Regions from separate parts of the Leucobacter sp. BZR 635 genome, predicted to be linked through region 1. Evidence: predicted binding sites of a transcription regulator. Region 1 holds the regulator's gene; the other holds the start of a gene.
What was found. The regulator HspR, encoded in region 1, represses chaperone genes until heat shock. The targets are predictions, from matches to a motif close to AAGTTGAGTCNNNNNGACTCAACTT.
Positions count from the first base shown of each region.

Region 2: a site for HspR is predicted at 3,348-3,372, ahead of ACI1US_RS11200 (ATP-dependent Clp protease ATP-binding subunit). Genes of this name have one in related genera too.

Region 1 is NZ_JBLUNZ020000023.1:2,907-13,813, reverse strand. It holds gene ACI1US_RS04035 (MFS transporter) at 229-1,614, opposite strand; gene dnaK (molecular chaperone DnaK) at 1,985-3,832, shown strand; gene ACI1US_RS04025 (nucleotide exchange factor GrpE) at 3,835-4,461, shown strand; gene ACI1US_RS04020 (DnaJ C-terminal domain-containing protein) at 4,454-5,407, shown strand; gene ACI1US_RS04015 (heat shock protein transcriptional repressor HspR) at 5,437-5,856, shown strand; gene ACI1US_RS04010 (class I SAM-dependent methyltransferase) at 5,844-7,037, shown strand; gene ACI1US_RS04005 (histidine phosphatase family protein) at 7,079-7,723, shown strand; gene ACI1US_RS04000 (TlpA family protein disulfide reductase) at 7,720-8,346, shown strand; gene ACI1US_RS03995 (cytochrome c biogenesis CcdA family protein) at 8,346-9,119, shown strand; gene resB (cytochrome c biogenesis protein ResB) at 9,103-10,770, shown strand.
Region 2 is NZ_JBLUNZ020000053.1:34,124-45,030, forward strand. It holds gene ACI1US_RS11180 (LysR family transcriptional regulator ArgP) at 1-429, opposite strand, end outside; gene ACI1US_RS11185 (LysE/ArgO family amino acid transporter) at 569-1,132, shown strand; gene ACI1US_RS11190 (threonine aldolase family protein) at 1,375-2,421, opposite strand; gene ACI1US_RS11195 (AAA family ATPase) at 2,600-3,325, shown strand; gene ACI1US_RS11200 (ATP-dependent Clp protease ATP-binding subunit) at 3,430-5,607, shown strand; gene ACI1US_RS11205 (glycerophosphodiester phosphodiesterase) at 5,682-6,587, shown strand; gene ACI1US_RS11210 (aldo/keto reductase) at 6,631-7,602, shown strand; gene upp (uracil phosphoribosyltransferase) at 8,198-8,830, opposite strand; gene ACI1US_RS11220 (nucleoside deaminase) at 8,887-9,321, shown strand; gene ACI1US_RS11225 (ABC transporter ATP-binding protein) at 9,401-10,543, opposite strand; gene ACI1US_RS11230 (ABC transporter permease) at 10,533-10,907, opposite strand, start outside.

The DNA of each region.
Region 1 (10,907 bases):
CGGGGGCTCCCGCGTCCGGTGCGTAGCTGACGACGCCCGATTGCTCTGAGCGGTTCCCTGCGAGCCAAAGGTTCCCTGCGAAGCACGCCCACCCTAAATCGCGCTCACAAGACATGTCCTCAGCGAAATCATGAGCGATCTGCAGCAAAAAAGCCATGACCTCGCTGAGGTCATGGCTTTTGAGCGCTCATCATCGCTGAGGTCTACGCCGTCAACTGGGCAGAGCCGCTACACCGACGCGAGCTCAGGCTCGGAGGTGTCGGGCTTGCGCACAAACACGAGCGTGAGCAGCAGGCCGACAGCGACCACAATGATGAGCCCGAGGATGCCGTAGTGCGTCGCGCCAAACCAACCGATGAATGCGGCCCACAGCCACGGCGACATGAAGCTCATGACGCGGCCCGTCGTTGCATACAGTCCGAAAACTTCGCCCTGCATGCTCGCCGGAGTCATGTGAGTGAGCAGCGAACGACTCGACGCTTGCGCGGGGCCGACGGCCGCGGAAAGAACAAGGCCGCCGATCCAGAAGATCGCCTTGCCCTGCTCGCGGAAGAAGAAGATGAACAGGCCGCTGACGACGAGCGTGATCAACGAGAAGACGATGATTGCGCGAGGGCCGAACTTATCGTCGAGACGGCCGGCGATGATCGTCGAAACGCCCGCGACGAGGTTGAGCGCGACACCGAAGATCATGACCTCGGTCGCTGAGAAGCCGAACGACACGGCAGCGAGGATGCCGCCGAAGGCGAAGATCCCCGCGAGGCCGTCACGGTACACCGCGCTTGAGATCAAGAACCAGAAGGTTTGACGGTGGTTGCGGAAGAGCGAACCGAGGTCGCGCACGAGCACCGCGTAGCTGCGGAAGAAGCCGACGCGGGGTCGCTCGGTGCGGGCCGGCGGCTCCGGCACCCAGAGGACGAAGGGGATCGAGAAGACGATCGTCCAGACTGCGGCGCCGACGGCGATCAGGCGGTAGGCGAGCCCGTCGGAGACATCCATGCCGAACCAGTTGAGCTCGGTGAGCACAACCACAATGACGAGTGCGACGATCCCGCCGATGTACCCAAGACCCCAGCCGAGACCGCTCACGCGCCCCACAGTCTTCTTCGTTGAGACGTCGAAGAGCATCGCGTTGTAGCTCACGCCTGCGATCTCGCTCGCGACTGAGCCGAGGGCGACCGCGGCGGCACCGAACCAGAAGAACTGCGGGTCGGAGTAGACGAAGAACATCGCGAACTGAATCAGGGCGAGCAGTGCGGTACCGAGCACAACCCAGCGCTTCTTCGCGCCGCGTGCGTCCGCCTGCTGACCGAGTACCGGGGCGAGTAACAGGATGAAGAGGCCTGCCGCGAACGTCACCCAGCCGTAGTTTGCGGACAGCTCGGCGAGGCCTGTGCAGTAGGCGGTGCCTGAGTCTGCGGTCTGCGAACAGACGAGGTTGCCGTCGGCGTTCTGCGCCGCAATCTCGGGTGCGAGGAACGAATCGGAGACAAGGTACAGCGACACCCACACGAATGTGAGGATGACGGAGTTGAAGGGTTGCGTCGCCCAATCCCAGAGCGCCCAGGAGTTTACGGTGCGCTTCGATACGGGTACGTTCGTTGTCTCGCTCACAGCTTCAGGCTACAGGTATTGCGGAAAAACAATAGGGGGGTGTTCGGTTGCTGGCGGGTGAACGCGCTGGCGCTGTGCGGGGCCGCCGCCTGCCTTCCGACCCGTGTGATCTATTCCGACCCTTGTTGGGGCCGAGAAAGGGTCACCGAGGAAAAATCGGGGCAGTGAGGATCGGGCAGTGAGGATCGGGGATCGGGATCGGGAATCCTGAGAGTTGAGTGAACTTGACTCAAGTTTGCTGGATTCGACTTGACTCCCGAAACAGCTCCGGTAAACTTGAGCGCAGAAGGCTCAACTTGCCGAAAGCGCAAAGTGAGCCGCGCGAACTACCGGCGCACCAAGCCGGTCCCGTACAACGCAAGGAGAACATATGTCACGTGCAGTAGGTATTGACCTCGGCACCACCAACTCGGTCGTCGCCGTTCTCGAGGGTGGCGAGCCCACCGTCATCGCGAACGCCGAAGGCTTCCGCACTACCCCCTCGATCGTCGCGTTCACCAAGGACGGCGAGGTGCTCGTCGGCGAGACCGCAAAGCGCCAGGCAGTCACCAACGTTGACCGCACGCTCGCATCCGTTAAGCGCCACATGGGCACTGACTGGAAGAGCGACGAGATCGACGGCAAGAACTACACCGCGCAGGAGATCAGCGCGCGCACGCTCATGAAGCTCAAGCGCGACGCAGAGACCTACCTCGGCGATAAGGTCACCGACGCAGTCATCACCGTCCCCGCATACTTTAACGACGCAGAGCGTCAGGCAACGAAGGAGGCCGGTGAGATCGCGGGCCTCAACGTGCTCCGCATCATCAACGAGCCCACCGCTGCAGCTCTCGCGTACGGCCTCGACCGCGGCAAGGAAGACGAGCTCATCCTCGTATTCGACCTCGGCGGCGGTACGTTCGACGTCTCCCTCCTCGAGGTGGGCAAGGACGACGACTTCTCGACCATCCAGGTGCGTTCGACCTCGGGCGACAACCGCCTCGGCGGCGACGACTGGGACGAGCGCGTCGTGAAGTGGCTCAGCGAGCAGTTCAAGAACTCGACCGGCGTCGACGTCTCGAAGGACAAGATCGCACTCCAGCGCCTCAAGGAGGCAGCTGAGCAGGCAAAGAAGGAGCTCTCGAACTCGACGAGCACCCAGATCCAGCTCCCGTACCTCTCGCTCACCGAGAACGGCCCGGCAAACCTCGACGAGACGCTCACCCGCGCGAAGTTCGAGGAGCTCACGAAGGATCTGCTCGAGCGCACCCGCAAGCCGTTCGAGGATGTCATCAAGGAAGCCGGCGTGAAGGTTGGCGACATCGCCCACGTCGTGCTCGTTGGTGGATCGACCCGTATGCCCGCAGTCACCGAGCTCGTCAAGCAGCTCACCGGCGGCCGCGAGCCGAACAAGGGCGTCAACCCGGATGAGGTCGTCGCAGTCGGCGCAGCTCTCCAGGCAGGCGTGCTGAAGGGCGAGCGCAAGGACGTTCTGCTCATCGACGTGACCCCCCTGTCGCTCGGTATCGAGACCAAGGGCGGCATCATGACCAAGCTCATCGAGCGCAACACCGCGATCCCGACGAAGCGTTCGGAGACCTTCACGACGGCAGAGGACAACCAGCCGTCGGTTGCGATCCAGGTCTTCCAGGGCGAGCGCGAGTTCACCCGTGACAACAAGAACCTTGGAACGTTCGAGCTCACCGGTATCGCACCGGCCCCGCGTGGCGTGCCGCAGGTCGAGGTCACCTTCGACATCGATGCCAACGGCATTGTCCAGGTTTCGGCCAAGGACAAGGGCACCGGCACCGAGCAGACCATCACCATCTCCGGTGGTTCGACGCTCTCGAAGGACGACATCGAGCGCATGGTGCGCGAGGCTGAAGAGCACGCAGCAGACGACAAGAAGCGCCGCGAGGCAGCTGAGCAGCGTAACAACGCCGAGCAGCTCGCATACTCGGTCGAGAAGCTCATCACTGACAACGAGGACAAGCTCCCCGAAGACGTGAAGACCGAGGTCCAGGGCGATCTCGACGCGCTCAAGGCCGCGCTCGCGGGCGATGACGACGACGCGGTGAAGACCGCTGCTGACAAGCTCGGCGAAAGCCAGCAGAAGCTTGGCGAAGCCATCTACGCTCAGGCGCAGGAGGCCCCCGAGGCTGCAGCAGAGGGCACGGAGTCGAACGACGACGACGTGGTTGACGCAGAGGTTGTTGAAGACGACGAGGAGCAGAAGTAACCATGGCGAACGAGGAACATCTGGGCGACGACCAGCCGGCGGGCGATGTTCCGGCGGGCGAATCCTCGCAGGCCAGCGGGGCGGAGGGTCACTCCTCCGCCCCCGGGCCCGAGGGCGCTGATCTCACGGTAGACGACATCTTGGGTGCCGAGCAGACCGAGGCGGCCGCGGGAGCGGACGCCGAGGCTGGCACCGAAGGTGCCGCTGACGAAGAGAATCCGTACCTGGAGGATCTCCGCCGGCTCACCGCGGAGTACGCGAACTATCGCAAGCGCACCGAAGCAAACGTCGAACTCGATAAGCAGCGCGCGAAGGCCTCGGTCGTCATGCAGCTGCTGCCCGTGCTCGACGACCTCGACCGTGCCGAACAGCACGGTGATCTCGAGGAGGGCAGCGCGTTCACCACGATCGCGCAGAAGCTCCGCGCGAGCCTTGAACGGCTCGGCGTCGAGAGCTTCGGCGAAAAGGGCGAACTGTTTGACCCGCAGGTGCATGAAGCGATTGCTCAGGTGCCGGTTCCCGGCACCGAGCAGCACACTGTGCTTGACGTAGTCGAGCGGGGCTATCGCATCGGAGATGTTGAACTGCGCCCCGCCAAGGTAGCGGTGGCGGTGGGAGCAGATGGCTAGTCAGGACTGGTTAGACAAAGACTTCTACCGCACTCTCGGCATCTCCAAGGATGCCGACGAGGGCGAGCTGAAGAAGGTCTATCGCAAGCTCGCCCGCAAGTATCACCCGGATTCAAACCCGGGCGATGCTGCGGCCGAGGCGAAGTTCAAGGAGATCAGCGAGGCATACTCGGTGCTCTCTGACAAAGAACAGCGCGCGGAGTACGACCAGATACGTGCGATGGGTGCCGGCGGTGCCCGTTTCACCTCCGGTGGTCAGGGCGGCCAGGGCTTCGAAGACGTCTTCGGCGGAATGTTCGGCGGCGGCCACGGCGGCAGGAACACGCAGTACGGGTTCCAGCAGGGTGGCGGCTACGACGACATCTTCAACATGTTTGGAGGCGGCGCCCGTGGCCCACAAAAGGGTCGCGATGTGAACGCCACCACGACGATCGACTTCGAGACTGCGGTGAGCGGCGATACCGTCACACTGCAGACCTCGAACGGCAACGTCAAGGTGAAGATTCCCGCTGGGGTGTCCGACGGCCAGAAGATCCGTCTTCGTGGCAAGGGAGAGCCGGGCCAGGGCGGCACGCCCGCCGGTGACCTCATGCTCACGGTGACGGTGCGCAAGCACCCGGTGTTCGAGCGAGACGGGCTGAACATCAAGCTCAAGCTGCCGGTGACCTTCACAGAAGCAACCCTCGGCGCTACCGTTGAAGTACCGACGCTCGGAGGCGAGACCGTTCGCCTGCGGGTGCAGCCCGGGACTCCGAGCGGTCGCGTGCTGCGGGTCAAGGGTCGCGGCGTGAAGACCTCGAAGGGCACGGGAGACCTGCTCGCTGAGGTACAGGTCGCCGTTCCCAGCCACCTGAGCGAGGAAGCGCGCGAGGCGCTCGAGGCGTTCCAGGCAGTTGAACCGCAGGAGAACCCGCGGGACGACCTGTTCGCCAGGGCGCGAGCGTAATACCAACAACACACGGAGAGGGAAGGACGATGGCACCAGTGCAGATGGACAGGTTTACCCCTGTATTTGCGATCGCTGCCGCGTCTGAACTCGCCGAGATGCATCCGCAGACGCTGCGGCAGTACGACCGAATTGGGCTCGTAGTGCCGCAGCGTACGAGCGGAAATACCAGGCGGTACTCGCTCTACGACGTGCATCGGTTGCGTGAGGTTGCGAGGCTCTCGGCCGAGGGCTTGAGCCTCGAGGGGATCCGCCGGGTGCTGACGCTTGAGGATCGGGTACGCGAGCTCGAAGAGCAGGTGCACGAGCTTGAGCGTGCCCTGTCAGACGAGATGCTGAAGCGCCCCGAGCGGCGCGTGTTTGCCGCCGGTGCCGGGGGCGAGGTCGTGACGCTTCGCCGCGGCACGCGCGTGCGCCGCAACGCTGAGGTCGTGGTGTGGAAACCGTAGCCGCGAGGCTCGAGGAGTTCTGTTCCGCGCTCAGCCGTGATCCCGACTTCGATGCGCCCGAGCTCCAAGCGTTTGACACCGCAGACCTGTTGATCCTCACGACTGCGGCTGAGCGGATCCGCGAGGCGCGACCGGGCTCGATCGCCGTCATTGGCGACCGGCACGGTGCGCTCACCCTGGGGGCTGCGGGCCCGCTAGGGGCTGCAGGGGTGCGCTCATACCAGGATCCTCTGCTCGCAGAGCGCGCGCTCGCTCAGAACGCGGCCAGGCTCGACCTCGCGGATCGGTATGTAGCCGCGCAGCTCGGCCCGGAACTGCTTGAGGGCGCAGAGACCGTGCTCGTGCAGCTGCCGCGCGGGCTCGACGCGCTCGACGAGATCGCGTGGAAGATCGCGCGATATGCGCACCCCGACGTGCGCGTCTTCGCCGGCGGCCGTGTGAAACACATGACGCGTGCCCAGAACGACGTGTTTGCTCGCTACTTCGGTGAGATCAGCGCGGGCCTCGGCTGGCGCAAGTCTCGTGTGGTGCAGGCCGCGAAGCCGCTGCCGCTGCCCGCGGGGGCCGAACCGCCGTTCCCCAAGTGGGGATCGGATCGCGAGCTCAGTTTCGGGCTCGCGGCGTTTGGCGCGACCTTCGGCGGCGTCAAGCTCGACCACGGCAGTCGGCTCCTGTTGCAGACCCTCGCCGCGGACGCAGCTGGCGAGCCGCGAATGGGCGCATGGCAGGAGCAGGTGCGCCCCGAGCGGGTCTTCGATTTGGGCTGCGGGAACGGAGTGCTCGCCGTGTCTGCCGCGCTCGCGCTCCCGCGGGCAAGTGTGATCGCCAGCGACCAGTCAGATGCCGCGGTACGGTCGACACGGCTCACCGCGGAAGCGGCGGGGGTCGCCGAGCGCATCGCGATCCACCGCGCAGACGGTGCGGAAGCGGTGCCCGACGCGTGGGCGGATCTCGTGCTTCTCAACCCGCCTTTTCATACCGGCTCAACTGTGCATGCAGGGGTTGCTCACAGGCTCATTCGGGACGTCGCCCGCGTGCTGCCACCGGGCGGTGAGCTCAGGATCGTGTTCAATTCGCACCTCGCCTACCGGCCCCTCCTTACCCAGGCCATTGGGCAAGTGCGCCAGCTTGCACGCGACGCGACATTCACGGTGCTCGCCGTCACGAAGCGCTCACACTAAAGGCACCGAACTCTCAGGCGGGCGAAGCTTAGAATAAGGGTGTGAGCGATAAACTCTTGCACTTGGTGCGCCACGGGGAGGTCCATAACCCCGATCTCGTCTTGTACGGCAGAATCCCCGGGTTCCGTCTGTCTGAGCGCGGCCACGCGATGGCTGAGGCCGCGGCTCTTGAACTGGCTGGCAGCGACCGGAAGGTTGCGGCCCTGTACGCATCACCGCTCGAGCGTGCCCAGCAGTCCGCGAAGCCGATTGCGAGCGCGTTCGCACTCGAGATCCAAACCGAGGATCGCATCATCGAGCCCACCAACTTTTTCGAGGGCAAGAAGAACTCCGGCCCAGACGCCGCGTTCAAGAACCCCCGCTACTGGTACAAGTTCATGAACCCGTTCCGCCCGAGCTGGGGTGAGCCGTATCGGCAGATTGCGGCTCGCATGCGCGCTGCAATGAACGACGCCTGGGACAAGACGCAGGGCGGCGACATCGTGATGGTCGCGCACCAGAATCCGATCTGGATGGCCCACCTCGACGTCGCAGGCAAAGCACTCTTCCACAACCCCGCGACTCGTCGCTGCGACCTGTCGAGCATCACCACCTTCGAACGCCGCGGAAACCGCTGGTTCGAGGTGGACTACCGCAACCCGGCAGAGTCGCTCCTCGGCGACGCAACCGATGTAGGAGCTGTATGAACGCGCGACGATTCGCCGCGGTAACCGCGTTGGGCGCTGCCCTCGCGCTTGGCCTTTCCGGCTGCAGCACGAGCGAAGCCGATAGCCTGTCCTCGCAGTGGCAGGACGGTGGCGACAAGGGCTACGTTGCGGGCGATGGATCCTCCGCCTCGTTCCCCGCTGACGACCGCGGCGCAGCCGTCGAGTTCGGCGGCGAGACTGAGTTCGGCAACCAGCTTGGTTCCGACGACACCCTCGGAAGCATCACCGTCGTGAACTTCTGGTACGCGGGCTGTGCGCCGTGCCGCGCCGAGGCCCCCGACCTCGTCGAGGCATACAACGAGTTCGAGCCGCAGGGCGTGAAGTTCGTGGGAGTCAATACCCGCGACCAGGCAGCGCAAGCGAAGCAGTTCGGCGTTGAGTTCGGTATCGAATACGAATCTATCCTCGACAACCCGGGCGGGCGCTCTGTTCAGCGCGCATTCGCCGGCCAGATTCCGCTGAACGCGGTACCGACGACGCTCATTCTCGACACCGAGGGGCGCATCGCGCACACGGTCGTCGGCCAGCTCGCAGGGGCCTCGCAGTTGCACACGCTCATCACGGAGACGCTCGAAGAGCAGCCCGCCGCGGGCAAAAACTAATGGGAATCCAGGAGATCATTGCCGACGGGCAGCTCCTCGTTGCATCCGCGATCGCGGTCGCTGCGGGCCTCGTTTCGTTCCTGTCACCCTGCGTGTTGCCCCTGATCCCCGGATACCTCGCATACGTATCCGGAGTCGCGGGCACCCCCAGCCCGAACGCGGCGAACCCGAAGGCCGCGGGGCGTCGCGAGCGCAATCGGATGGTGCTCGGCTCGATCCTCTTCGTGCTCGGCTTCGCCATCGTGTTTGTCGTGCTGCTGACGCTCTCCGGAGCCGTCGGCGCGAGTACGTGGTACCTCGATTGGCAAGACGTGATCCTGCGGGTCATGGGCGTCGTGGTGATCATCATGGGGCTCGTGTTCATGGGCGCGTTCTCGCGCTTCCAGCGCACGACCCGGCTAAAGATCAGTCCGAAGGTCGGGCTCGCGGGAGCCCCGTTCCTCGGCATCGTGTTCGCGATCGGCTGGGCACCCTGCCTCGGGCCGACGATCGGCACCGTCAGCCTCCTCGCGATGCAGCAGGGCTCGGTCGGCCGCGCGGCACTCCTCGCGCTGCTGTACTCCCTCGGTCTCGGCATTCCGTTCGTGCTGGCTGCCTTCGGCTTCGGCTGGATGACGCAGACCATGACCTTCTTCAAGCGCCACATCCGCACGGTGAACATCGTCGGCGGCGTGATTCTTATTGTTCTCGGGCTCCTGATGGTCACAGGGCTCTGGGGGCTCATCATGAGCGAACTTCAAGTATGGATTGGTGGCTATGTCACGCCCCTCTGATTATGACGACGGCTCCGGCGCTCCAGCGGCAGTCACTAGCCCCGATCTCGGGTTCACCGGCTGGATGCGGTGGTTCTGGCGACAGCTCACGAGCATGCGCGTCGCCCTCATCCTGCTCTTGCTGCTCGCTGTTGCGGCGATCCCCGGGTCGCTCGTGCCGCAGCGTGGTGCCGACCCCAACGGCGTCATCCAGTATGAGAAGGACAACCCGACGCTCTTCAAGATCCTCGACGCGTTCCCGATTCAGGCGTTCGACGTCTATGGTTCCGTCTGGTTCTCGGCGATCTACCTCCTGCTGTTCATCTCGCTTATTGGCTGCGTGCTGCCGCGCATCAAGCACCACTGGAACGCGTGGCGCGGAACCCCGCCGAAGACCCCGGCGCGCCTGAACCGCATGGCGGGCTTCTCCGAGATCCGCGTTACGAACGAAGACGCGACCGAGGAAGAGCGCCTCGCCTTCGCGCACGCCGCCGTCGAATCGGCGGCGAGCATGCTCCGCCGCCAGCGCTACCGCGCCGAGATCCAGGAAGCCACACACCGCGGCGTCTCCGAGGTCTCAGTGTCGTCCGAGCGCGGCTACCTCCGCGAAACCGGCAACCTGCTCTTCCACGTCGCGCTCGTCGGCGTGCTCGTCTGCGTCGGTCTTGGCAGCGCCTTTACCTTCAACGGTCAGCGCGTGCTCTACGAGGGCGAGAGCTTCGTGAACCAGCTCATCGACTACGACTCGGCGAACGCCGGCCGCGCCTTCCGCTCGGACACGCTCGAGCCCTTCAGCCTCCGCCTCGACGACCTCGAGGTGAACTACATCACGCCAGACGATGCGGACGCGAGCCCGAACTCCATCGGTCAGGTGCGCGAGTTCATCGCGAGCATGACGCTTACCGACCCGCAGGGCAACGAGAGCGCGGAGGAGATCCGCGTGAACCACCCGCTGCGGGTGCATAACTCGCCGATCTATCTCCTCGCAAACGGCTACGCGCCGACGATCGTGGTGCGGAACGCCGCTGATGAGATCGTCTTCGAGGAATCGGTCGTGTTCATCCCGCAGGGGGCCGACCCGAACCTCACCTCGCTCGGCGTCGTGAAGGTGCTCAACGGGCTGACCGACGATTCCGGCGAGGCAACCCAGCTGGGTCTGCGCGGCTTCTTCTACCCGACCCAGACCAAGCTGGAGTCGGGCGCGTACACCTCGAACTACCCTGATCTCGAGAACCCTGTGCTCACGCTCGACGCGTTCGCGGGCGACCTCGGCGTCGACGACGGCGTGCCGCAGTCGGTGTACTCGCTCGAAACAGGCAAGATGGAGCAGCTCACTGGCCGCGCCATCGAAAAGCCGTCGATTGAGCTGCGCCCCGGTGAGTCCGCCGACCTTCCGAATGGGCTCGGCACGGTGAGCTTCGAGGCTGTGCCGCGCTACGCGTCGTTTGACGTGATGCAGAACCCGTTCCAGATTGGCATCCTAATCTTCGCGCTGCTGTCGCTTGGCGGGCTGATCTGGTCGCTGTTCGTGCCGCGCCGCAGGCTCTGGGTGAAGGCGATCCCGACCGCTGATGGCGTGCTGCTGCAGTATGCAGGTCTCGCGCGCGGCGATGACCCCTCGCTCGACCGGGCAGTGGAAGACCTGCGGGAGGCGCACCGCGACGCGCTGTAACCGGAGGTAGCCCGCCGGGCTGCCCCGCTGCTCCGCTGCCGCGGGACGCCGCCCGCCCCGGCCATCCTCCATACCCCGATTAATTCATTCCGCCCCTTGCACGGGATGTGCAAGGGGCGGAATGAATTAATCGGGGG
Region 2 (10,907 bases), on a different contig from region 1:
CGCCGCCATTGCCTCGCCGCTGCGTAGTTTGACGGTTGAGACGGTCTCGTCGGCCCTGAGTACCTCAAAGCGCGCCCCGGTCGCGGTCGCCGCGCGCGCGAGTGCCGGGACGAACCAGGTGGCGAGGGAATCGGCGTTGATGACGAGTCGCACAAGCGCGCCCTGCGTGCTGCCCTGACCGAGCTCGGACGAGGCATCGTCAATGATCCTGGCGATTTGTCTCGCCGCCCGCAGCACGGTGGCACCAGTCGCCGTCACGGCCACCGGGCGGCTGCGGGTGAGCAGCACGGAACCGGTGCGTTCCTCCATGCTGCGGATTCGTTGGCTGACGGCTGAGGGCGAGACATGGAGCAGGCGTGCGGCGCCCTCAAGCGAGCCTTCGTCGACGACGGCGGCGAAGGTTCGCAGGTGTTCGAGGGGGAGATCCACGTTCCCATCTTAAGCAGAGCTAATGGGGCTTGAGAAAGTTTCGTGACGCTGAAGTAGCGGGTCGGCCACGTCAACCCGTAACGTCGACTCCGTGATCCTCCCTTTTTTCGTCGGTATTGGTAGCGGCCTGTCCCTCATCATGGCGATTGGTGCCCAGAACGCATTCGTACTGCGACAGGGGATTCGGCGCGAGCATGTGCTGCCGGTCGTACTCATTTGCGGGCTCACCGACGCGCTGCTTGAGACCCTCGGGGTTGCCGGTATCGGGCTCGTCATCGAGCGTGCGCCGGTGCTGCTCGAGGTGGTGCGCTGGGGCGGTGTGGCGTTTCTTGTCTGGTACGCCTGGTCTGCTGGGCGGCGCGCGCTGCGGCCCGACGTGCTGGTGGCCGCGGAGGGGGGTGAGCCTCGCCCCCTCAAGAGTGTCGTGCTCGCCTGCCTCGCGATCACCTATCTCAACCCGCACGTGTACCTCGACACGATGGTGCTCATGGGATCGATCGGAAACGCGCAGGGCGACCCCGCGCGCTGGTGGTTCGCGGCAGGCGGCGCGCTCGCGAGCATCGGCTGGTTCTTCGTACTCGGGTATGGGGCGCGTGCGCTCACGCGGTTCTTTGCGACGCCGCGCTCCTGGCAGATCCTCGACGGCGTAGTTGCCGCGGTGATGCTCGTGATCGCGGCACGCCTCGCCTTCGGCGGCATCTAGCGCGGCCTGCCTTTGGCAGCACAGAGCGCGGCCTGCCGGCTCACCCCGCTCGCCCCACCACCCCCGTTTAATCTAGTCCGACCCTTATTTGCCCCACAGAAGGGTCGGAAAGGATTATTGGGGGGAGTGGGAGCTGAGCCAGGGGGAGTGCCGGGAGAGGCGCGCATCCCGAAGGCGGGTGTGCCGCCCGCTGCGCCGCCCGCTGCGCCGCCCGCTGCTTCACGCGCTGCGCTACCCGCCGGCTAGCCGCGGATCAGCGCGAGCAGCTCATCCACGTCGGCCTCCGTCGTGTCGAACGCACACATCAACCGATAGAGCCCGGGCCTGGTAGGCCACGCCCCGAAAGCGAATTGATCCTGCGCGCGGCGCGCGACCTCTTCGGGCAACTCGACAAATACCGCGTTCGACTCCACGGGAAACGCAATCCTGACCGCCGGATCCTCAACCGCGCGAAGCCCCGCCGCGAGCCGGGCCGCCATCGCGTTCGCATGCTGCGCGGTCCTCAGCCAGAGATCCCCGCCATAGAGCGCATTGAGCTGCGCAGACGCGAAACGCATCTTCGAGGCGAGCTGCAGATTGATCTTGCGCAGATATTCAATCCCGGGGGTAGCGTCGGGCCGCAGTACGACCACCGCCTCAGCGCCGAGGGCCCCACTCTTCGTCGCCCCCAGGCTGAGGATGTCGGCACCCGCCTCGCTCGAGATCGCCGCGAGGCTCGTCCCCAGGTGTGTAGCCGCGCCGCCGAGGCGAGATCCATCGATGTGCAGCAGCATGCCGCGCTCGTGGGCGTGCTCGGCGAGCGCGCGAATTTCCGCCGGCGTGTAGCAGGTGCCAAGCTCAGTCGTCTGCGAGATCGTCACCGCGAGAGGCTGGGCGCGGTGCTTGCTGCCCCATCCCCACGCCTCGCGCTCTACGAGCTCGGGCGTGAGCTTGCCGTCGGGGGTGTCGACAGCGAGCAACTTCAGGCCACCCGTCTTCTCGGGGGCCCCGGTCTCGTCGGTGTTCACGTGCGCGGTCGCCGCGCAGATCACGGCTCCCCAACGCGGCAGCGCGGCCTGGAGCGCGAGCACATTCGCGCCGGATCCGTTGAACACCGGGAAGGCCACAGCCTCGTCGCCGAAGATGCGGCGTGCCGTTGCCTGGAACTCGAGCGTCCACGGGTCGCCCCCGTACGCAACCGTGTGCCCGATGTTTGCAGCAGCGAGCGCCGCAAAGATTTCGGGGTGGATCCCTGCCCAGTTATCTGAGGCGAAGGCGTGCGGGTGGGCAGCAGCGTTGTTCTCGGTCACCGTTTCAGCCTAGACCTCCTCGTGGGCACGGAGGAGTGCCCTGGCCGCGGTGGTTGTCGAATCGGGATCCCTCCGCGCTCACTCACGCGACGCCGATGTCAGTGTCGCAAGGTATCGTCAAGCCGAGGCCGAGTTCGGCCGATGGCCGGTTCACGAGGATGGTGCGGGAGGTGCCCGGATGAAGCTCAGTGTGCTGCCGCTGCGGTGGGTGGAAGAGGATCCGGAAGCGCCGGCCGACCGCAGCGCCTGGTTCGCGCAGATCCCCGCGGTGCGACAGCTGCTCGAGGGGCGGCTCGAGTTCGGGTCGATCACGGTGTTCGTGGGCGAGAACGGCGCGGGCAAATCGACAATCGTCGAGGCGATCGCGGCGGCCTACGGGTTGAACCCCGAGGGCGGCACCCACAATGCGCGGCACTCGACCCTGGTGAGCGAGTCGCCCCTCGACGGGCACCTGCAGCTTGCGCGCGGTGCCGGATCCTCTCGCAAGGGCGTGTTCTTGCGCGCCGAAACGATGCACGGGCATTTTGGGTACCTCGAGGAGATAGAGAACGCTCCTCCGGGCGTAGCCGGGCAGTACAACTACCAGAGCCATGGGGAGTCGTTTCTTGACTTTATCGAGTCGCGCGCCCGCATCCGGGGCCTCTGGGTGTTTGACGAGCCAGAATCGGCGCTGTCGTTCATGAGTTCACTCAGGCTGCTTGCGCATATGAGCGCGCTCGCCGCAGCCGGGTCGCAGGTGATCCTGTCGACGCACTCGCCGATCCTCGCCGCCGTTCCCGGTGCCGATATCTACGAGCTCGGTGAGTGGGGAATGCGCAGGAGCTCGTACGAGGAGCTGGAGATGGTCGACAATTGGCGGCGCTTCATGGACGCACCCGAGCGATACCTGCGGCACCTGGAGTAGCGCAATTGCGGGTTTCGTTCTAAACTTGAGTCACATGCACTCAAGTTTGTGATTCGGTGTCAACGCCACCGAATCGCACAGCCCGCTCATCACGAAAGGACATCATGCAGGCAAATTGGCAGCCCGCCGAAGGCGAAGGTAAAGAAAGCGCCCTTGAACAGTTCGGCGTGAACCTCACTGAGGTCGCCCGTTCGGGCAAGCTCGATCCGGTGATCGGGCGCGATAGCGAGATCCGCCGCGTGAGCCAGGTGCTCACCCGTCGCACGAAGAACAACCCCGTGCTCATCGGCGAGCCCGGCGTCGGTAAGACCGCCGTCGTCGAAGGCCTCGCCCAGCGCATCGTCGCGGGCGACGTTGCCGAGTCACTCAAGGGCAAGGAACTCATCTCACTCGACATTTCCGCGCTGATCGCGGGCGCGAAGTATCGCGGCGAGTTCGAGGAGCGCATGAAGGCGGTGCTCGCGGAGATCAAGGAGTCTGACGGTGAGATCATCACCTTCATTGACGAGTTGCACACGCTCATGGGCGCAGGCGGTGGTGAGTCCTCGGTCGCGGCCTCGCAGATGCTCAAGCCGATGCTCGCTCGCGGCGAGCTCCGTCTCATCGGCGCGACCACGCTCGACGAGTACCGCGAGTACATCGAGAAAGATGCCGCGCTCGAACGTCGCTTCCAGCAGGTGTACGTCGGTGAGCCGTCGGTTGAAGACACTGTGGGGATTCTCCGCGGACTCAAGGAACGCTACGAAGCGCACCACAAGGTGACAATCGCCGACTCAGCCCTGATTGCTGCTGCCTCGCTGTCGAATCGCTACATCACTGCGCGGCAGCTTCCCGACAAAGCAATTGACCTCATCGACGAGGCCGCGAGCCGTCTCCGTATGGAAATCGACTCGGCTCCGCTCGAGATCGATGAGCTGCGCCGCGCGGTCGACAGGCTAAAGCTCGAGGAACTCGCGCTGAAGAAGGAGAAAGACGAGGCCTCGAAGGAACGCCTCGCGAAGCTGCGCGAGGACCTCGCCGAGAAGCAGACCGAGCTCGCCGGGCTCGAAGCGCGGTGGGAGAAGGAGCGCGCGACGCTCAACCGCGTAGGCGCACTCCGCGAGAAGCTCGACCAGACGCGCATGGATGCCGAGCGCGCGCAGCGCGAGGGCAACCTCGAGCGCGCCTCGAAGCTGCTGTACGGGGAGATCCCCGTCATCGAGAAAGAGCTCGCCGAGGCAGAGAGCGCGGAGCAGCAGAGTGCTGAGAGCCCCGACGGCGAGCCCCGCATGGTGAACGACCAGGTCACTGATGAAGACATCGCCGGAGTGGTCGCGGCCTGGACGGGGATCCCCGTCGGCAGGCTCATGCAGGGCGAAACCGAGAAGCTGCTCGCGCTCGAACGTGAGCTCGGGAAGCGCGTCGTGGGCCAGGAGGAGGCGGCGCGGGCCGTCGCGGACGCCGTGCGGCGCACTCGGGCGGGGATCGCGGATCCGAACCGCCCGACCGGCTCCTTCCTCTTCCTCGGACCAACAGGGGTCGGCAAAACGGAGCTCGCGAAGGCACTCGCCGAGTTCCTCTTCGACGACGAGCACGCGATGGTGCGCATCGACATGAGCGAGTACGGCGAGAAGCACTCGGTCTCGCGGCTCGTAGGTGCGCCTCCCGGGTACGTCGGCTACGAGCAGGGCGGGCAGCTCACGGAGGCCGTGCGGCGTAGGCCGTACTCGGTCGTGCTGCTTGACGAGGTCGAAAAGGCACACCCCGAGGTGTTCGACGTGCTGCTGCAAGTGCTCGACGACGGCCGCCTCACCGATGGGCAGGGGCGCACGGTTGACTTCCGCAACACGATCCTCATCCTCACCTCGAACCTTGGTAGCCAGTATCTTGTCGACCCCGACATGGAGTGGCCCGCGAAGGTGTCTGCCGTGCAGGAGACCGTGCGGCGGGCATTCAAGCCCGAGTTTGTGAACAGGCTCGACGAGATGGTGATCTTCCACCCGCTCTCTGTCGACGCGCTCGCGCAGATCGTCGAGATCTCCATCGATCGGCTGCAGGCGCGGCTCGCGGAGCGCAGGCTCACGCTCGCTGTCACCCCAGAGGCGCGTGCCTGGCTTGCGCAGCGCGGCTACGACCCGATCTACGGCGCGCGTCCGCTGCGCCGCCTCATGCAGCGCGAGATCGACGACCGGCTTGCGCGCGGTATTCTCGGTGGCGAGATCCGCGACGGCGACGTCGCCCGGATCGACGTGGCACCCGGTGGGGAGGAGCTCGCGCTGCTGCCTGCCACGCCGATCCAATAATTATCACAAAACGGTAACGCAGTCAGATAGGGTGAGGGGCACCGCGCGAAGTTGCGCGGAGTGAGGAGCCCCCTATGCATCGCATTTCACGCACTCAGGCAGTGCCCCTCCCCAACCATCGAGGCCGACTCGCGCTCTACGCTGCGTTCTTCGTGCTCGCCCTCATCGCCAGCATTGGCTCGAACCCCTACGCCGCGAACGCGAGTGTCCTCCAGCTGCACGGCGCCCTCAGCCGAGTCGAGAGCTTCGGCATCATCTCGCACCGGGGTGCCGCGGCCCTCGCCCCCGAAAACACGCTCGCCGCGATGCGCCTCGCATTCGACCAGGGCGTCGACTTTGTCGAGGCCGACATGCATCTCACGGCGGACGGGGTGCCGGTACTCATGCATGATTCAACGCTCGACCGCACGACTAACGGCACGGGCGAGGTATCCGCGTACTCGCTCGAACAGATCAGGCGTCTCGACGCTGGCTCGTGGTTTGGGCCGGAGTTCGCGGGCGAGCCGGTACCGACCCTCGAAGAATTTCTTAACGAGCTCGCGCCGACGAACAGTCGTGCACTGATCGAGCTCAAGGGGGAGTGGCACGACGAGCAGATCGCGGGGGCGGTCAAGATGCTGGGCGAGCGGTACCTGGTGGATCGCGTCGCCTTCGAATCATTCGAGCTCGCCAACCTCGAACGGCTCGCGATCCTCGCCCCCGAGTACGCGCGGGTGATGCTCACCCGCGATTGGAATCGCGCGACGCTCGAAACCGCCGCCGAACTCAAGGTGTCGGCGATCGGTGCTCGCAACCAGGTCTTCGAGCGCGACTTCGGGCTGGTAGCGGACGCCCGCGTGCTCGGCATCGGAACCATGGTCTACACGCTGAACACCGAGAAGCAGTGGGCGAAGGCCCGCTCGTACGGAATCGACCTCGTCATCACCGATGACCCGGTATCGCTCGCGGCGTGGCGTGGAGATCCCAGCGGCGAGGTGTAGCGTCGAAACGGGTGCGCCTCGGCACCGTTGACGAAGGAGTTACATGTCGAACAGGGTTCAGATCGGTCGAAGCGAACTGGCAGTAGCGCCGCTCTCGCTTGGGGCAAATGTGTTTGGCTGGACGGCTGACCGCGACACCTCGTTTGCGGTGCTCGATGGCTTCGTGGCGGGTGGCGGTGACTTTGTGGACACGGCCGACGGCTACTCGGCGTGGGTGCCGGGAAACTCAGGCGGCGACTCCGAGAAGATCATCGGCGAGTGGTTGACGGCGCGCGGATCCCGCGACGCCGTCACGATCGCAACGAAGGTGTCGACCCATCCAGACTTTCCGGGTCTTGCCGCGGAGAACGTGCGCACCGCCGCCGACGCCTCGCTCGCCCGACTGCAGACCGACAGGATCGACCTCTACTACGCCCATTTCGATGACGCGGAGACCCCGCTCGCTGAGACGGTCGCGGCCTTCTCTGATCTCGTGGATGCAGGCAAGATCCGCGCGATCGGCGTCTCGAACTACACCGCCGAACGCGTCGCAGAGTGGTTTCAGATCGCTCGTGAGGGCGGATACCACCTGCCCGTCGCACTGCAGCCGCACTACAACCTCATGGAGCGCGGCTTTGAAGTGAACGGGTTGCGGGCGGTCGCGGAGGCCGAGGAGCTCTCGGTGTTTCCCTACTTTGGGCTCGCGAAGGGCTTTCTCGCGGGCAAATACCGTGACGAGGCTGCGGCCCAGGCCGAGGGTGCCAGCCCGCGTGCGGGTCAGGCGATCGGCTACCTCGACGATCGGGGGCGCCGTGTGCTCGCAGCGCTCGATGCCGTGGCTGTAGAGCACGGCGCCCAGGTCGTGAGCGTGGCGCTCGCGTGGCTGCGGCTGCAGCCGACGGTCGGCGCGCCGATCGCGAGCGCGCGCTCCACGGAACAGCTCCCGGCGCTGCTCGCATCGATGGAGCCCGACCTGTCTCCTGCGGAGCTCGCCTCCCTCACCGAGGCCGCTGGCGTGCCCAGCAGGGTCGAGTAACGCCCGGCAGCGCTCGGCTCGGTACGGCTCGGTACGGCTCGGTCCGGCCCCGCCGCATCTCAACAGCCCCGTTTTATCTAGTCCGACCCTTGCGCAGCGTGGGTTCGGGTCGGAATAGATGAAACGGGGGCTTCAAGCCTTGAATCGTGTCGGCGTTCCGGGTGGTTGCACGGTGCGCGGCTGCCGCGGGCGCTTCGCGCCCTTGCTGTTCACGCAGCCGGGCCCGGGATGAACACATTCCGAAGCTCCTGCGGTCGGTCACGTGCCGCGGTCGCAAAGGCCTCGCCGAGGATGCTCACTGCGCGTGCACACGCCACAGCCCTGTGCGGCTCTCCCAGCTCGGCACCCCTCCCCTGAACCCCTGAACGTCGAAAACATATCGTGTCAGCGAGATCGGGTGACTTCCACGGTTGAACGTATGTCAGCTCGCGGAGGAGGTATCTACTGGCGAGAATGGGCGCGGGAGCGGGTGTCTCGCACGCGCGAAGGTACCCACCGTCGCAGCGTCAGGGAATCCAGCGCTGCAGCGTGAGCGGCCCAGCAGCACCGAACGTCCAGCAGCACTGAGCGGCTCAGCAGCACCGAACGCTCAGGCTTAGGCCGTGCCGTACAGGCGGTCGCCCGCGTCGCCGAGGCCCGGCACAATGTAGGCCTGCTCGTCGAGTCCCTCGTCGAGCGCGCCGAGCACGAGCGTCACGTTGCGGTCGCCCGCGGCCTTCTTCATGAGCTCAACGCCCTCGGGCGTGCCCAGGATGCAGATCGCGGTGATGTCGTCCGCACCGCGCTCGAACAGGAAGTCGATAGCGGCGGCAAGCGATCCACCGGTCGCGAGCATCGGATCGAGCACGAAGCACTGCCGGCCCGCGAGCGAATCGGGGAGCCGCTCTGCGTAGGTGGTGGGCTCGAGGGTCTCCTCGTCGCGCACCATTCCGAGGAAGCCGACCTCGGCGGTCGGAATGAGCGTCACCATGCCCTCGAGCATGCCGAGGCCCGCGCGCAGGATCGGCACGATGAGCGGCAGCGGCTCACTCAGGCGTACGCCCGTGGTCTGGGCAACGGGCGTCTGGATCTCAATCGGATCGACCCGCACCTCGCGGGTGGCCTCATACGCCAGCAGCGTCATGAGTTCCTCGACGAGGAGGCGGAACGTGGGCTGCGGCGTCTTCACGTCGCGCAGCACCGTCAGTTTGTGTGTGATCAGTGGATGATCTGCAACGAAGACTCGCATGGGCCTATTCTATTGCCGTGACCACCATCCCTCCATCCTCAGAAGAACTTGCCGCGATGGCGACCGCCCTCGGCGAGGCTCGTCTGGCGGCTGCGGAGGGCGAAATCCCTGTTGGGGCGGTGGTGCTCGGGCCCGACCGAGGCGTGATTTCGACCGGGCGGAACGCGCGCGCGTCGAGCCTGGATCCGACCGGGCACGCCGAGATCCGCGCGATTCGCGGTGCGGCGAAGGCCGTGGGGGATCGCTTCCTCGAAGACTGCACCCTCGTCGTCACCCTGGAGCCCTGCGTGATGTGCGCGGGCGTGATTCTCGCCGCCCGCGTGCCGCGCGTCGTGTTCGGCGCGTGGGATGAGAAGGCCGGCGCGGTCGGCAGCGTCTACGACCTGCTGCGCGACGGTCGGCTCCCGCACCCGGTGCCGGAGGTTGTTGCGGGTGTGCGCGCGGAGGAGTGCGCGGAGCTCCTCGCCGAGTTCTTCGCCGAGCGCCGGTAGGCCTGGCCACGGGGCCTCACCGTCTAGCGAGGTGAGCTCCGGCGAGCAGGTGGTGTTCCTGCCTGGGCCGCGGGCATCGTTAGGCCGCCGCCACGACAGCGACCGGTTCTTGCGCGAACGAGACGCTGACCGCCTCGCCCGGCCTGAACATCGCCTCTGCTCCGTGCTGCGAGGCAAGCGTCGTACCATCGGCGAGCTGGACGACTGTGCGTCTGATCGAGCCGAGAAAGCCGCTCGAGATGACCACGGCGGTGGTGGCCCTGTCGGGCGTTCCCAGGGCAGGAGCGCTCGCGTGGTGACCGGTGGTGCCGCCCGCGCTCGCGCCTGGGCCTGCGCCGAGCCGCACGTGTTCCGGCCGCACGTACGCGGTCACAGGGTCCCCTGGTGCGAGGCCGGTATGCGGAAGCACCGGGATCGTCACTCCTTGCACGCGAACCACTGAGGCGTCGGCCGCGGAGCCATGCGTCAGGACCCCGGCGACCCTGTTTGAGAGTCCGACGAAGTCAGCAACGAACGGTGAGGCTGGCCTGCGGTAGAGCTCTTCTGGTGTGCCGAGCTGGGCAATTCTGCCGCCCTCCATCACCGCGACCCTGTCGGAGATCGCGAGCGCCTCTTCTTGATCGTGTGTGACGAACACTGTGCTGATGCCGAGTTCTGTTTGGATCGCCCGGATCTGCTCGCGCAACCGGACCCGCACCTTCGCGTCGAGCGCAGAGAGCGGCTCGTCGAGCAGGAGCGCGCGCGGCCGAGTCACGAGCGCACGGGCCAGCGCAACTCGCTGCTGCTGACCGCCCGAAAGCTCATGCGGAAAACGCTCGGCGAGATGCTCGAGACCCACAATCTCGAGCATCTCGCCGATGCGGCGTTCGCGTTCGGAGCGGGCGACCTTTCGCATCTGCAACCCGAACTCGACGTTTCGGGCCACCGTCAGGTGTGGGAACAGGGAGTACTGCTGGAAGACCATGCCGATGTCACGGCGGTTGACTGGCACATTCGTCACGTCGTCGTCGCCGAGGAATATCCTGCCGCCCGAGACTGGTTCGAGCCCCGCGATCGCTCTGAGCGCCGTCGTCTTCCCGCAACCCGAGGGGCCGAGCAGGCACACGAGCTCGCCTGGCTCAAGCGCGAGGTCGACTCCGTGCAGCACCGTGTTCGACCCGTAGGCTTTGGTGACGGCTTCGAGCCGGACGGCGGAGCTTGGCTGAGGGGTCTTATCGGCCATCGCTGGCCTCCTTCTGAGTGGCGGGAACAGGAAGTGTCGCCGGGGCCGCGGCCGGGCGTCGTGCGCGCGGTGCCCGCCCGGTGGCACTCACGAGCATGAGCAGCACAAACGCGCCGATGAGCGAGAGCAGCGAGACAGCGACGGCGACGAACGGGTCGGACTGCGAGATCTGCAGCAGCGCCGTTTGGAGCGTCACTCGGTTGAGGAGCGACGACACCGTGAACTCGCCGAGCACGATCGCGAGTGTGATGAGGGAGGCGGCGAGCAGGCCGCGGCGGACGCCGGGCGCGATGACCCGGAGCAGCACGATGGGCCATGACGCCCCGAGGGAGCGTGCGGCCTCGGCGCGCACGCGGGCGTCCAT